Regions from separate parts of the Kitasatospora nipponensis genome, predicted to be linked through region 2. Evidence: predicted binding sites of a transcription regulator. Region 2 holds the regulator's gene; the other holds the start of a gene.

Region 1 (7,543 bases), on a different contig from region 2:
CGCGGTTGAGCAGCCGGTGCACCAGGCCCGAGGCGATCGAGGAGTCGTCGACGCCGAGCGTCTGCTCCTTGAGGTCCAGGGTGTGCAGCCGGCCCCAGCTCCAGGTGGAGATGTCCTTGCCGAGCTGGGCGGTGAGGTCCTGGCGGGCGTCCTTCATCGCCTCCTTCAGCAGGTTGTCCAGGCCGTGCTGCTGCACGTGGTTGGAGTCGATGTAGTCCCACCACGGGCTGGTCGGGTTGGCCAGCTGCTGGCGGACCACCTCCATCCAGCGGTCCCCGCCGTCGGGCTGCGCCTGGTTGGCCGCCCGGGCGCCGCACTGGGTGACGATCTTCGTCTCGCCGCCGAGCGAGCCGGCCGGCTGGTTGGCGTCCGCCTTCTGCTGGACCAGCAGGCAGTCGCCCTTGGCGCGCAGCGAGGCGGGGAACTTCTGCCCGAAGGAGAGGATCAGCAACTGGCGCCAGACGCCGTTGTAGTACGCGGCGGCGGCGGAGTCGGCGTCCTGGTTGTAGTTCCAGTCCTTGAGCAGGTCCTGGGCCTGACGCACGTACGGGTCGCCGATCGGCACCTTGACCAGCATCGGGACCAGGGTCCTGGCCATCACGCTGGTGTTGTCCAGCTGCATCGACTGCATGTCGTCGGGCGAGATCTTGCCGCCGTTGCGCAGCTTGGCGCCGATCTGGTCGGTGATCTCCTTGGCCCGGGTGCCGTACTCCCAGTCCTTGGTGAGCAGCGGCTTGTAGCTCGGGTCGGCCACGGCCTGGTTCGCCGTGACGATGTAGCCGGTGGGCGGGTTGTAGACGTAGGGCAGGCTCTTGAAGGGCAGGTAGTCGGGCTTCCAGTCGTAGGCGGAGTCCCAGCCGGGGGCCGGGTAGGTGCCGTCGCCCTTGCCGCGCACCGGGATCTCGCCGGGCGCCTGGTAGCCGATGTTGTTCTTGGTGTCGGCGTAGATCAGGTTCTGCGCCGGCACCGCGAAGTCGTTGGCCGCGGCGCGGAAGTCGTTCCAGTTGGCGGCCCGGTCGAGCTCGAAGACCGCGTCCATGGTCCGGCCCGGGTCGAGCGCGGTCCACTTGAGGGCGATGCCGTAGCCGCTGGTGCCGCGGTCCGGGGCGGCGTTGCCGACCGGTGCGTAGGTGCCCACCTGCTGCTGCTCGGTGCTCTGGTCGGAGATCAGCGGACCGTTGTCGGTGGTCCGCACGGTGATCACGCGGTCGCTGCCGCCGGCCACCTTGATGGTCTCCTGGCGGGTGACGAACTGCCGGTCCTTGTTGTCGACCAGGTAGGTGTTGGGGCCGGTGACCTTCTCCAGGTAGAGGTCGGTGACGTCCGCGCCCAGGTTGGTGAAGCCCCAGGAGATGTTCTGGTTGTGACCGATCACCACGCCCGGCATGCCGGCGAAGGTGAAGCCCGTGGTGTCGAACTGGCAGTTCGCGTTGACCGTCCGGCAGTGCAGGCCCATCTGGTACCAGACGGAGGGCATGCCCGGGCCCAGGTGCGGGTCGTTGGCCATCAGCGGCTTGCCGGTGGTGGTGTGGTCACCGGAGACCACCCATGAGTTGGAGCCGATGCCCTGGCCCTGCGGGCCGAGCAGCTGCGGCAGCGCGGCGACCTGGTCGGAGACGTTCTGCAGCGCCTTGGTGACCGCCGCGCCCTGCTGGGTGCCGGCCGACTGGCCGGTCGCGCCGCTCTGGTTCACGGCCGCGGGCGGCGGCTTGTACGTGCCGTCGGTGGTCATCGTGCCGGTGGTCTGCACGATGGTGCCGTTGCGGTCGTACGGGTAGTCCGGGTACAGCTGGGCGATCTGGTCCGGGCTGAAGCTCTGGCTCAGCAGCGAGCGGTCGATCTCCTCCTGCAGGTTCCCCGAGAGGTTCCAGGCCATCGCCTTCAGCCAGGCGATCGAGTCGACCGGCGTCCACTGCTCCGGCTTGTAGTCCCCGTTGACGGTCCCCAGCAGGGCGTACTCCAGCGAGGCGCTCTTGCCGCCGGGGTGCTCGGCGAGCCAGGCGTTGACGCCGTCGGAGTAGGCCTGCAGGTACTTCTTGGTCTCCGGCGAGAGCTGCTTGTCCCACTCCTGCTGCGCCACGTCGTGCCAGCCCATGGTGCGCAGGAAGGCGTCGGTGTCGACCTGGCCGGCGCCGAACATCTCGGAGAGCCGGCCCGAGGTGATGTGCCGTCGGACGTCCATCTCCCAGAACCGGTCCTGCGCCTGTACGTAGCCCTGCGCCTTGAACAGGTCCGCGGAGGTGTCGGCGTACAGCTGCGGGATGCCGTTGGCGTCCCGCTTGACGTCGACCGCAGAGCTCAGGCCGGCCACCTTGACGGTGCCGCTGAGCTGCGGGAACGAGGAGCGGACGGTGTCCACCGCGTACCATCCGCTCGCCGCCGCGCCGGCCACCAGGAGTACGGCGAGCACAAGCACGATCAGACGGGCGCGCCGGAACTTCTTCGAGCGGGGCATCTGGGTCCTAGCGACAGGGAGCAGGGCGACGTCACATGGGCGGAGCGGCCGTGACCGGTCACCACATTAGGACGACTCGGGTGGCGCGGTTGCACGGGGGACGCTCACGGTGGGACAGAGGGACCATACCGGGCGCGCCTGAGGCGGGTGGCGGGGCAGCGGGCCCCAGCTGGGCACTCTCGCGCAGCCGGGTGCGGGCCGGGTGGCGGCCGGGTGAGGGGCCGGCGACGGGCGTGACGGAAACTCAAAAGTAAAAGATCAGGTAAAATGTTAGCCTGGGTAACGACCCCTCAGATCTCCGAGCCCTCTCGGCACCCTGAGGTCACTCCTACCCCGGTGACCCCTCCCGCGCCGCCTGCCCGTCGCCTGCCAGCGCCCCCGCCAGGGGCACCGCGCAGGCGAGACACCCGCGACCCCGAGGTGCCCCTGCGTTGACCGTCGCCCATCTGAACACGTTCCTGCTCGAGTTCTCCGTGATCCTGCTGATCGCGGTGGCCGCGGTGCGCATCTCCACCCGCTCGGGACTGCCGAGCCTGCTGCTCTACCTGGGCATCGGCGTGGTGATAGGCCAGGACGGCCTCGGCGTCACCTTCAACAACGCCGAGCTGACCCAGGTGCTCGGCTACGCGGCGCTGGTCGTCATCCTCGCCGAGGGCGGTCTCAAGACGAACTGGCGCGAGATCCGGCCGGTGATGCCGGCGGCCACCGTGCTGGCCACCGTCGGCGTGGGCATCAGCGTCTTCGTCACCGCCGCCGGCGCGCACTGGCTGGTCGGCCTGGACTGGCGGATGTCCCTGCTGCTCGGCGCCGTCGTCTCGTCCACCGACGCGGCCGCGGTCTTCTCGGTGCTGCGGATGGTGCCGCTGCCCCCGCGGCTGAGCGGCCTGCTGGAGGCCGAGTCCGGCTTCAACGACGCACCCGTGGTGATCCTGGTGGTCGCCTTCGCCACCACCGGCCCCTTCGACCCCTGGTACGTCCTGGTCGGCACGATCCTGGCCGAACTGGCGATCGGCGCCGCGGTGGGCCTGGCGGTCGGCAGGGTCGGGGCCTACGGCCTGCGGCACGTGGCGCTGCCCTCCAGCGGCCTGTACCCGATCGCGGTGCTGGCGCTGACCGTGCTGGCCTACGCGGGCGGCGCGCTGCTGCACGGCTCCGGCTTCCTGGCCGTCTACATCTGCGCGGTGCTGCTCGGCAACGCCAAGCTGCCGCACGGACCGGCCGTGCGCGGGTTCGCCGACGGGCTGGCGTGGATAGGGCAGATCGGCATGTTCGTGCTGCTCGGCCTGCTCTGCACCCCCGCGACGATGGGCTCGGCGGTGGTCCCGGCCCTGGTCATCGGCCTGGTGCTGGTGCTGCTGGCCCGCCCGCTGTCGGTGCTGCTGACGCTGACCCCCTTCCGGCTGCCGTGGCGCGAGCAGGCCCTGCTGAGCTGGGCCGGGCTGCGCGGGGCGGTCCCGATCGTGCTGGCCACCATTCCCCTGGTGGCCGGCGTGCCGCACGCCCAGGACGTCTTCAACATCGTCTTCCTGCTGGTGGTCGTCTTCACCCTGCTGCAGGGCCCCTCGCTGCCCTGGCTGGCCAGGGTGCTGCGGATCTCCGAGGGCGCGCTGGGCCAGGACCTGGGGATCGAGTCGGCGCCGCTGGAGCGCCTGCACGGCCACCTGCTCTCGGTCTCGCTCGCCCCCGGGTCGCGCATCTCCGGGGTCGAGGTCAGCGAGCTGCGGCTGCCCAAGGGGGCCGCCGTCACGCTGGTGGTGCGCGACGGCAGCAGCTTCGTCCCGGACGGGGCGACCGTGCTGCGGGCCGGCGACGAGCTGCTGGTGGTCGCCACCGAGGCGGTGGGCGAGGCCACCGAGCGACGGCTGCGCGCGGTCGACAAGGGCGGCAAGCTGGCCGGCTGGCTCGCCGGGCGGTAGCGGGCGGCGGTGGCGGCGGCGGGCGGCGGTAGCGGCGGCGGGCGGCGGTAGCGGCGGCGGTCGGCGGCGGCGGCGGTCGGTGGTCGGCGGTAGGGGCGGCGGTCGGGATCGGCGGTCCGAGGTAGGCGTCTCGCGACGGAGAGCCATGGTGTTGTCTACGCGCGGTGACCCATCTCTCTGAGCATTTCCAGGATGTTCACCTTGGCTTGCCAGGTCTGGTCGGCGCGATGCCCGTAGTATGGAAGCCAGCTATCGTCGGTACAGCAGTACGACGAGTACGAGTACGACCACAAGACAGTACGAAAGACAGACACCCGCAACATCTGCCTGAAGCAGAGTTGGCGCGACCGCTCGGCGGCCGCGGTCCGCAGCACCTCCTGGCCCCCGCTTCCACGACCCGGCCAGCCGGACCCGGTATCAACCCCGGTCGACGCGCGAGAGGACGACTCTCGGCGCCGTCGGGGTTTTCCCGTTCCCCGACGTCGCTACCAGGCAGCAGGAAGGACCGACCGTGACGGCCCGCCGAACGGTCGACAGCCCCGCAGTACCCACCCGCGTCGGGTACGGCTCCCTTCTGCGCACCCCCGGTGCGTGGACGTTCCTGGTGCCCGCCTTCGCGGCGCGCCTGCCCTACGCCATGCTGAGCCTGGGCATCGTCCTGCTGATCCGCGACACCCACGGCTCGTACGGCACCGCCGGCGCCGTCGCGGCCGTCTCGGCCGTCGCGCAGGCCCTGGTCGGGCCGCAGACCGGCCGGCTGGCCGACCGCTTCGGACAGGCCGCGGTGCTGGTCCCCAGCGTGCTGGTGCACGCGGTCTCGGTCGGCGCGCTGATCGCGCTGGCCCTGGGCCACGCACCGGTCTGGACGCTCTTCCTGGTCGCCACACCGGCCGGCGCCACCGTGCCGCAGATCGGCGCGATGGTCCGGGCCCGCTGGGTGGCCAAGCTGGCCGACCAGCCGCCGGCCCACCTGAACACGGCCTTCGCCTTCGAGTCGGTGACCGACGAGTTCACCTTCGTCATCGGCCCGGTCCTGGCGAGCGCGATCGCGACCACCGTGGCCCCCGCGGCCGGGCTGGTCGCCGAGGCCGCGCTCACCCTGGTCGGCGGGCTGGCCTTCGCCGCCCAGCGCCGCACCTCCCCCGCCCGCCACCCGCAGGAGGCCGGCGTGCGTCCGGCCTCGGCCCTGGCCTCGCCGGGCGTGCGGCTGCTGGCCGGCGCGTTCCTCGGCGTCGGCACCGTCTTCGGCGCCATGCAGGTCTCGGTCACCGCCACGGCCGAGGCCGCCGGTCAGGCCGGCGTCAGCGGCACGGTCTACGGGATCTTCGCCGGCGGTTCGATGCTGGCCGGAGTGCTGTACGGCATGGTCGCCTGGCGGCGCTCGGCCCGGCAGCGGATGCTCGCCAGCTACGCCCTGCTGGTGCTGGGCTGCTCCACGCTCTGGGCGATGCCCGACCTGACCTCGCTGGCCGTCGCCGGTCTGATCTGCGGGCTGGCCATCGCGCCGACCCTGATCACCGGGTACACGCTGGTCGAGACGCTGGTCGCGGACGGCGCCAAGACCGAGGCGTTCACCTGGCTGACCGGCGCGATCGGCCTGGGCCTGGCGATCGGTTCGACGGTCGCCGGACAGCTGATCGACGCGCACGGGCCGTGGACCGGGTTCCTGGTGCCGGTCGCCGGGGCCGGGCTGGGCCTGGTGGCGCTGGTCACGTTGCGGCGGCTTCTGGTGGCTCCGGGCGCGCGCGGCCGTACCGTTGCCAGGAGCGGGGCTCCGGTGCAGCGGCTGGCCGGGGTGTCCGAGGGCTAGGGCTCGGGCTCGGGCCTCATGCGGATCTTGCCGGGCGCGCGACGCCGGGTGGTCGGGCCGAGCGCCCGGGCCCGGCGACCGACCCCGTAGACCGGGCCGAGCCGCCAGGCCGGGCGACCAGGCCGGGCAAGCAGGCCAGGCGACCAGGGCGGGCAACCGCTTCGCCGCCGGCCTGCGGCGCCGTCGCGGGAGCCTTCGCGGGACTCGCCCGAGACCCGCTGTCACAGCTGACGCTGGACTGATCCCGCGGAATGCCGCATCATGGACCGTCGTTAGCACTCATCAGGCGAGAGTGCCAGGAGGAAGACAAGTGCCCACGTACCAGTACCAGTGCACCGAGTGCGGCAGCGGCCTTGAGGCGGTGCAGAAGTTCACCGACGAGGCCCTGACCGTGTGCCCGCAATGCCAGGGGCGCCTGCGCAAGGTCTTCTCCGCCGTGGGCGTGGTGTTCAAGGGCTCCGGGTTCTACCGGACCGACAGCCGCTCGTCCTCCACCGGCTCGGTGGGCGCCTCGTCGTCCTCGGGCACCAGCAGCCCGGCCGCGGCCTCGACGGCGTCCTCGTCGTCGACCGGCTCCGGCTCGTCCTCCTCGGGGGCCTCGTCCTCCTCGTCGGGCTCCTCGAGCTCGTCGGGTTCGAGCTCGGGTTCGTCCTCCTCGAGCGGCGGCTCCTCGGCGGGCTGACGCCCGGCGTCGGCCGACCGTTCCCGGGTCGGCCGCTCTGCGCTTCAGGCTCCTCATGACACCCCGGTGGGGTGCCGCGAGGAGCCTCTGCCATGCCCGCCCGCGCGGCCGCCGGCCCGCGCGCCCTTGCCGGGCGGAACCGCGGGGCCGGCCCGTGGCCGTGCCACTACGCCGTGTGGGTGCGAAGTTATCCACATCCCCCTGGTTGTCCACAGGTACGCGATCGGGACTTTCCGGTCCGGCCAGGGGCACGGATGCTGATCCGGCGAGCAGATCTCCTGCTCCGCGGAGAGTCACCTCGATCCCCGAGGCGGTGCCGGATCCATGACCAGTTCACTCACCCTGCTGCCCACCCCGAACAGCTCCTCCTCTCCCTTCCCCTCCCCCGCCGCCGTTCGCACGGACGGCCCGCGCCGCTGTCGGTGCCGGTCCCCCGAAACCGAGGACGACGCTCCCCTTCCCCGAGCCGCCGGCTCGGCTGGGCCCGTCGCACCGGACTCCGGGCACCGCGCCACACCGGACCACGAGCCGGGCGCCCCGCCCAGTGACCCGCCGGCGCAGCCGGGAGGCGGGGTGGTGCTCGAGCCGGCTCCCGGAGCCGTGGCCGGGGCGTGGCCCGACCAGCCGGCAGAGCCACCGCCGGCGGCGCCCTTCGCCGTGCGACCGGCCCGGCCGTCCCA
Region 2 (7,543 bases):
CTGGGCGAGCGGCCGTTCGGGTTCTACCTGCACGTGCCCTACTGCGCCACCCGCTGCGGGTACTGCGACTTCAACACCTACACCGCCACCGAGCTGCGTTCTTCGGGTGCGGTGGCCTCGCAGGAGACCTACGCGCAGAACCTGGTCGCCGAGGTCCGGCTCGCCCGCTCGGTGCTGGGCGCCGTCGAGCTGCCGGTGCGCACGGTCTTCCTGGGTGGCGGCACCCCGACCCTGCTGCCGGCCCGCGACCTGGTGGCGATGCTCGCCGCGATCCGCGAGGAGTTCGGGCTGGCCCCGGACGCCGAGGTCACCACCGAGGCGAACCCCGAGTCGGTCGACCCGCACTACCTGGCCGAACTGCGCGAGGGCGGCTTCAACCGGATCTCCTTCGGCATGCAGAGCGCCCGCCCGCACGTGCTGCGGGTGCTGGACCGCCACCACACCCCGGGCCGCCCCGAGGCGTGCGTCGCCGAGGCCCGCGCGGCCGGCTTCGAGCACGTCAACCTGGACCTGATCTACGGCACCCCGGGGGAGTCCGACGACGACTGGCGGGCCTCGCTGGAGGCGGCGATCGGCGCCGGACCGGACCACGTCTCGGCCTACTCGCTGATCGTCGAGGACGGCACCCGGCTGGCCGCCCGGATCCGGCGCGGCGAACTGCCGATGGTCGACGACGACGTGCACGCCGACCGCTACCTGATCGCCGAGCAGGCGCTGACGGCGGCCGGCTACCACTGGTACGAGGTCTCCAACTGGGCGAGCAGCGAGGCCGGGCGCTGCCGGCACAACGAGCTCTACTGGACCGGCGCCGACTGGTGGGGCGCCGGCCCGGGGGCGCACAGCCACGTCGGGGGCGTGCGGTGGTGGAACGCCAAGCACCCGGCCGCCTACGCGCAGGCGCTGGCCGAGGGGCGCACCCCCGCCCTGGGCCGTGAGGTGCTGCCCGCCGAGGACCAGCGGGTGGAGCGGATCCTGCTGGAGCTGCGGCTGGTCGAGGGGTGCCCGCTGGACCTGCTCGGGCCGGCCGGGCTGCGCGCCGCCGAGCGGGCGCTGGCGGACGGCCTGCTGCGGGCGGAGGCCTACGCGGCGGGGCGCGCCGCGCTGACGCTGCGCGGGCGGCTGCTCGCGGACGCGGTGGTCCGCGACCTGGTGGACTGACGGCGGGGGCCCGGCGGGTCGGCGGCGGCCGGGGTGGGGCGGGCGCGCGGGGTTCGGCGGAGGGCGATGAAACGCTTTCGGCTCGATCGGCCAAGTAGTGGATGAGGGACCGCACAGCGTCCCAGCCACCAGGAGGCCAGCATGCGACACCGCCAGCAGAACGCCCGAGGGGACGGCGCGTGGGCGGGCGCCGGCCCGCCGACGCCACCCTTCCCGCCGCCGCCCGAGCGTGCCCGGCCCGCGCCCGTGCTGACCACCACCGAGGGCTTCACCGCCTTCTACCGCGAGCACGTCGACGCCGTCCTCGGCTTCGTCACCCGCCGGGTGACCGACCCCAACCTCGCCGCCGACCTCACCGCGGACGTCTTCGTCGCCGCCCTGGAGGCCGCCCCCGGGTACCGCCCGGACAAGGGCGTGCCGATCGCCTGGCTCTACGGCATCGCCCGGCACGTCCTGGCCGGCCACGCGAGGGGCAGCGCGCGTGAGCGTGGCGCACTCAGCCGGTTGAGCGGCCGCCGCCTGCTGGACGAGGAGGACCTCGCCGCGCTGGAGGAGCGGATCGACGCCGAGCGCGCCGCCCGCGCCCTGGCGCTGCGGCACAGGGCGCTCTCCGAGCCGCTGCGCGCCGTCCTCGACCTGATGACCGTCGACGGACTGAACCAGGCCGAGACGGCCCAGGCCCTGGGCATCAGCCGGGCCACCGTGCGGGTCCGCCTGCACCGCGCCCGCCGGCTGCTGCGCGCCGACGATCTGCGGGCCGATGCCGCCGGGCCCCCAATCTCCGGGCCCCTGCCGTCCGGGCCCCTGCCGTCCGGGCCCCTGCGGCCCGGGCCCCTGCCGTCCGATGCGCTGCCGTCCGGGGGCAGGCCCTCCAGCTCCCGGCCCGCCGCCTCCCCGGCCCTTCCGGTCCCTCGGCGTGCCGCCGCCCGCACCACCCCTGACCCCCTCATGGAGAGTGCCCCGTGAACGCCACACGCAACACCACCAGCAAGTTCGAGCAGCGCCTCGCGGAGGAGCTCGCCCTGCTCGCCGCCCAGCGCTACGACGCGCTCCCTCCGCCGCGCCGGCCGCTCTTCAGCCGCGACCAGGTCTACCGGCACCGCGTGCCGCTGGCCGTCGCGGGCGTCGCGGCCGTCACCGTGGCGGCGGTGGTCCTGCCCACCGTGCTGGGCGGCGAGGACGGCGGCGCCGCGGCCTACGCGGTGACCCGCGAGAGCGACGGGACGTTCGTGGTGGCGCTCTGGAAGGCCGGCGCCCTGCCGGACCTGGTCGAGGAGTTGCGCAGGGACGGCGTGCCCGTGGTCGGCCTGCAGGAGAGCCCGGCGCAGGCCGAGGCCTGCCACAGCCCGCTGCCGCCGCAGGCCGCGTACTGGAGTTCGGAGCACCGGGTCGGTGACGCCCCCGGGACGGTGCGGATCGATCCGACCCGGATTCCCTCGGGGGCCACGCTCCTGCTGCTCAGCGAGGTGTTCTCCGGCCCCGGCGCTCCGCCGGCCGCCGTCATGACGGGCCGGATCGTCAACTCGATCCCGGACTGCTTCGGTCCCGCCCTGATGGGGATGTCCGTGCCCGAGGAGTCCCCGACCCCGGTCGACACCGCTACTCCCGCGCTGGTCAGCTCCCCGGCTGGGTGACGAAGTCGATCAGTTCCTCCACCCGGCCCAGCAGCGTCGGCTCCAGGTCCCGAAAGGAGTTCACCGAGGCGAGGATCCGCTTCCAGGCGGCGGGCGTGTCCACCGGCCAGCCCAGGCGCCGGCAGATGCCCTCCTTCCATACCTCCCCGTACGGCACGTCGGGCCAGCCGGGGATCCCCACACGGGCCGGTTTGACGGCCTGCCAGATGTCGATGAACGGGTGACCCACCACCAGGACGGCGTCACCGGTGACCTGGGCGGCGATCCGATGCTCCTTGGTACCGGGGAGCAGGTGGTCCACCAGCACGCCGAGGCGGCGGCCGCCGCCGGGGGCGAACTTGTCGACGATCGCCGGCAGATCGTCGATTCCCTCCAGGTACTCCACCACGACGCCCTCGATCCGCAGGTCGTCGCCCCAGACCCGCTCGACGAGCTCGGCGTCGTGGCGGCCCTCCACGTAGATCCGCGACTCCCGCGCGACCCTGGCTCGGGCGCCCGGCACCGCCACCGAGCCCGAGGCCGTCCGCGCGGGGCCCCGGGCCGAGGCGCTCCTGCCCGGGCGGACCAGGGTGACGACCTTGCCCTCCAGCAGGAAGCCACGCGGGACCATCGGGAAGACCCGGTGCTTGCCGAACCGGTCCTCCAGGGTCACCGTCAGGCCCTCGGCCGTCTTCTCGCAGCGCACGACGGCGCCGCAGAAGCCGCTGACGGCCTCCTCGACCACCAGGTCGCGGTCGGCCGCCACCTCGGGCGCGGGCTGCTGCCGCTTCCACGGCGGGGTGAGGTCGGGACCGTACTGAGTGCTGCGCATGGGAGGAACTATAGGAAGGTCCGACGGGCCGTCAGCCGTCACAGGCCGGGCGCGCCCCAGACCGGGAACCAGCGGCTCAGGTCCGACTCCACCCGCAGGTCGTCGCCGAGCATCGCCTTGACCTGGAGTTCGAGCGGGCTGTTGCGGCGCTCCCCGCCCCCGGGCATCGGGGCGAAGGGGTAGAACGTCCCGCGCTTGTAGAGGTAGACCAGGGCCAGCGACTGGCCGGCCTCGTTGCGGAAGGCGACCAGGGAGCAGAGCAGCTGCGGGCCGAAGCCGTTGGCCTCCAGCTCGCTGTTGACCGCGTGCAGGTCGTTGACCAGCTCCGGCAGCTCCTGCGGGGTGTGCCGGGCCAGCAGCCAGGAGTAGCCGTAGTCGTCGCGGCTGGCCTCCACGGGGACCCCGCCGTTCGGCGTGTCGGCGTCCAGCAGCGCCCGCACCTGGCGTTCCACCTCGCCGAACGCCCCGCCCTCGACCGCGGCGAAGCAGACCGAGCCCAGTCCGGTCGGGGTGAAGCCGGCCGCGGCCTCCAGGGTCAGGGCGGCCGACGGCACCCCGAAGAGCTGGTCGAGGTCCGGTCGGACCGGCTTGCTCCGGCCGAGCAGCGCGTCCAGGAATCCCACGAGTCGTTCCTTCCTCAGCAGTGCGGGTGGTGCGAGCAGTGCGGGTGGGTGGTGCGGGGCACCGCGGCGGGCGCCGGGGAGCAGGTGCTCAGCGGCCCAGTTCGGCGGAGATCTTGGCCAGCTGCGCCAGCCGCTGCTCCAGCGAGGGGTGGGTGGACATCAGCTGGGTGGCGGCCTCGCGCGCGCTGATCGCGGGCGCGAAGTAGAAGGCGTTGTAGGGCTGGGCCTGGCGCAGGTCCTTGGTCGGGATCGCGGCGATCTGCCCGGTCACCTTGGTCAGCGCGGAGGCCAGCGCGCTGGGCCGGCCGGTGAGCTGCGCGGCGGCGCGGTCGGCGGCCAGCTCGCGGTAGCGCGAGAGCACCCGGGTCAGCAGGAAGCTGATCGCGTACACCACCATGCTGACCAGCGGGATGATGATCATCGCGATCGCGGCGTTGCTGTCGTTGTTGTTGTTCCGGTTGCCGCCGCCCATCATCCCGCTGTAGAAGGCGATGCGGGTGATCGCGCCGGCCAGCACCCCGAGGAAGCCGGCCACCGTCATCACCGCGACGTCCCGGTGGGCGACGTGCGAGAGCTCGTGCGCCAGCACGCCCTCCAGCTCCTCCGGCTCCAGGCGGCGCAGCAGCCCGGTGGTCACGCAGACGACCGACTTCTGCGGGTTGCGGCCGGTGGCGAAGGCGTTGGGCATGTCGTTGTCCGCCACCGCGACCCGCGGCTTGGGCATGTCGGCCAGGGCGCAGAGCCGGTCAATGGTGCCGTGCAGCTGCGGGTACTGCTCCGGGGTGACCTCGTGGGCGCCCATCGCCCGTTCGGTGATCTTGTCGCTGAACCAGAACTGGGCGACGAACAGCCCGCCCGAGAGCAGGACGATCAGCGGCCAGGCTCCGCGCAGCAACACGATGAGCACACCGGTGAAGCCCACGTAGAGCAGCCCGATCAGGAACATCGTGGTGACCATCCGCCCGGTGAGTCCACGGTCGGGAGCGAAGCGGGTGTGGGGGCCGGACGCCGACATGGCTGCTCCTCGGTACGTCAGTCGCGGTCGCTATCGATGCTGCCACTTCACCCGGCCCCAGGCACCACCCCTGCCGCACTGCGGCACACCCGGGTGTGTCGTGGTGCGGCCGAGCCGAGGGGGCCGCGAACGTGATCCTCGCGGCATCCCGGGCCGGGGCGTTCCTGCTGTCGGGCCCGGGCCTTACACTGGCAGGTACGGTTTTGGCACTCTGGCGAGCAGAGTGCCAAACCAGCCGAAAGCCACCGCAAGACCTGGTACCAGGACAACGCGCGAAGAGGGAGGTGCGTGCCATGTTCGACGAAGCCGAGTCCGATTCCCGTGCGTCCGACCCCCACCGGTCGGATTCCAGCCGGTCGGAGTCCGGCCGGTCCGGCCCCGGTGCCGCGGCTCCCGCCGCTGCCGCCCGGTCCGCCGCGGCCCGCCCCGCCGTCGCCCGCGCGGGTGGCAGCGAGGTGAGCCGGCTGGACGTCCGCCAGCTCGACGAGCGCAAGCTCGCCGTGCTCCGCGCGATCGTGCAGGACTACGTGGGCACCGAGGAGCCGGTCGGCTCCAAGGCCCTGGTCGAGCGGCACAACCTCGGCGTCTCGCCCGCCACCGTGCGCAACGACATGGCCACCCTCGAAGAGGACGGCTACATCCACCAGCCGCACACCAGCGCCGGCCGGATCCCGACCGACAAGGGCTACCGGCTCTTCGTCGACCGGCTGGCCGAGGTCAAGCCGATGACCGCCCCCGAGCGCCGGGCGATCCGGCACTTCCTGGACGGCGCGGTCGACCTCGACGACGTGGTGGCGCGCACGGTGCGCCTGCTCGCCCAGCTGACCCGGCAGGTCGCGGTGGTCCAGTACCCCTCGCTGACCCGCTCCACGGTCCGCCACGTCGAGCTGGTCGCCCTCGCGCCCACCAAGGTCATGCTGGTGCTGATCACCAACACCGGCCGGGTCGAGCAGCGGATGGTCGACTGCCCGGGCCCGGTGGGGGAGACCACCCTGGCGGACCTGCGCGCCCGGCTGAACGCCAAGGCCGGCGGCAGACGCTTCCCCGACGTACCGGCCCTGGTCGAGGACCTGCCCTCGTCCTTCGAGCCCTCCGAGCGCCCGATGGTGACCACCGTCCTGTCCACGCTCTTCGAGTCCCTGGTGGAGCAGAACGAGGAGCGGATCATGCTGGCCGGCACGGCCAACCTGACCCGCTTCGGCCACGACTTCCCGCTCACCATCCAGCCCGTGCTCGAGGCGCTGGAGGAGCAGGTGGTGCTGCTGCGCCTGCTGGGCGAGACCACCGAGGCCGGCATGACCGTGCGGATCGGCCGGGAGAACGAGTACGAGGGCCTGAATTCCACCTCGGTCGTCTCGGTCGGTTACGGTTCGGGCGACGAGAGCGTGGCCAAGCTCGGGGTGATCGGTCCCACCAGGATGGACTACCCCGGCACGATGGGAGCAGTGCGAGCGGTGGCACGGTACGTGGGTCAGATCCTGGCCGAGTCGTAAGAGAACCACCTACTACATTTAGTAGGACCCAGTCGCAGCACTTCTAGAGGCGGAACAAGCGGAGCATTTGGTGGCCACGGACTACTACGCGGTACTCGGCGTCCGACGGGATGCGGGGCAGGACGAGATCAAGAAGGCGTTCCGGCGCCTTGCCCGTGAACTGCACCCGGACGTCAACCCGGACCCGAAGACGCAGGAGCGGTTCAAGGAGATCAACGCCGCCTACGAGGTGCTCTCCGACCCGCAGAAGCGCCAGGTCTACGACCTGGGCGGCGACCCGCTGTCGCCGAACGGCGGCGGCGCGGGCGGCTTCGGCGCGGGCGCGGCGGGCTTCGGCTTCTCCGACATCATGGACGCCTTCTTCGGCGCCGCCTCCGGTCAGCGCGGCCCGCGCTCGCGCACCCGGCGCGGCCAGGACGCCATGATCCGCCTGGAGATCACCCTGGAGGAGGCCGCCTTCGGCACCACCAAGGAACTCCAGGTCGACACCGCCGTCACCTGCACCACGTGCAGCGGTGAGGGCGCCGCCCCCGGTACCTCCGCGCAGACCTGTGACATGTGTCGCGGCAAGGGCGAGGTCTCGCAGGTCACCCGGTCCTTCCTGGGCCAGGTCATGACCTCCCGCCCCTGCCCGCAGTGCCAGGGCTTCGGCACCGTGGTCCCCACCCCGTGCCCCGAGTGCGCGGGCGACGGCCGGGTCCGCGCCCGGCGCACCCTCACGGTCAAGATCCCCGCCGGTGTCGACAACGGCACCCGGATCCAGCTGGCCGGCGAGGGCGAGGTCGGCCCCGGCGGCGGCCCGGCCGGCG

Evidence for each region. Region 2 encodes HrcA, which represses chaperone genes, less so after heat shock. Its sites were predicted from a motif close to TTNGCACTCNGNNNNNCNGAGTGCNAA; they were not measured.
Region 1: a site for HrcA is predicted at 6,454-6,480, ahead of ABD323_RS21930 (FmdB family zinc ribbon protein). Genes of this name have one in related genera too.

Annotation. Positions count from the first base shown of each region.
Region 1 is NZ_BAAALF010000081.1:21,562-29,104, forward strand. It holds gene ABD323_RS21915 (penicillin acylase family protein) at 1-2,455, opposite strand, end outside; gene ABD323_RS21920 (potassium/proton antiporter) at 2,887-4,371, shown strand; gene ABD323_RS21925 (MFS transporter) at 4,883-6,181, shown strand; gene ABD323_RS21930 (FmdB family zinc ribbon protein) at 6,492-6,863, shown strand.
Region 2 is NZ_BAAALF010000002.1:112,685-120,227, reverse strand. It holds gene hemW (radical SAM family heme chaperone HemW) at 1-1,158, shown strand, start outside; gene ABD323_RS01340 (RNA polymerase sigma factor) at 1,300-2,124, shown strand; gene ABD323_RS01335 (hypothetical protein) at 2,121-2,792, shown strand; gene ABD323_RS01330 (DUF3097 domain-containing protein) at 2,773-3,603, opposite strand; gene pspAB (PspA-associated protein PspAB) at 3,642-4,226, opposite strand; gene htpX (zinc metalloprotease HtpX) at 4,315-5,241, opposite strand; gene hrcA (heat-inducible transcriptional repressor HrcA) at 5,706-6,734, shown strand; gene dnaJ (molecular chaperone DnaJ) at 6,805-7,543, shown strand, end outside.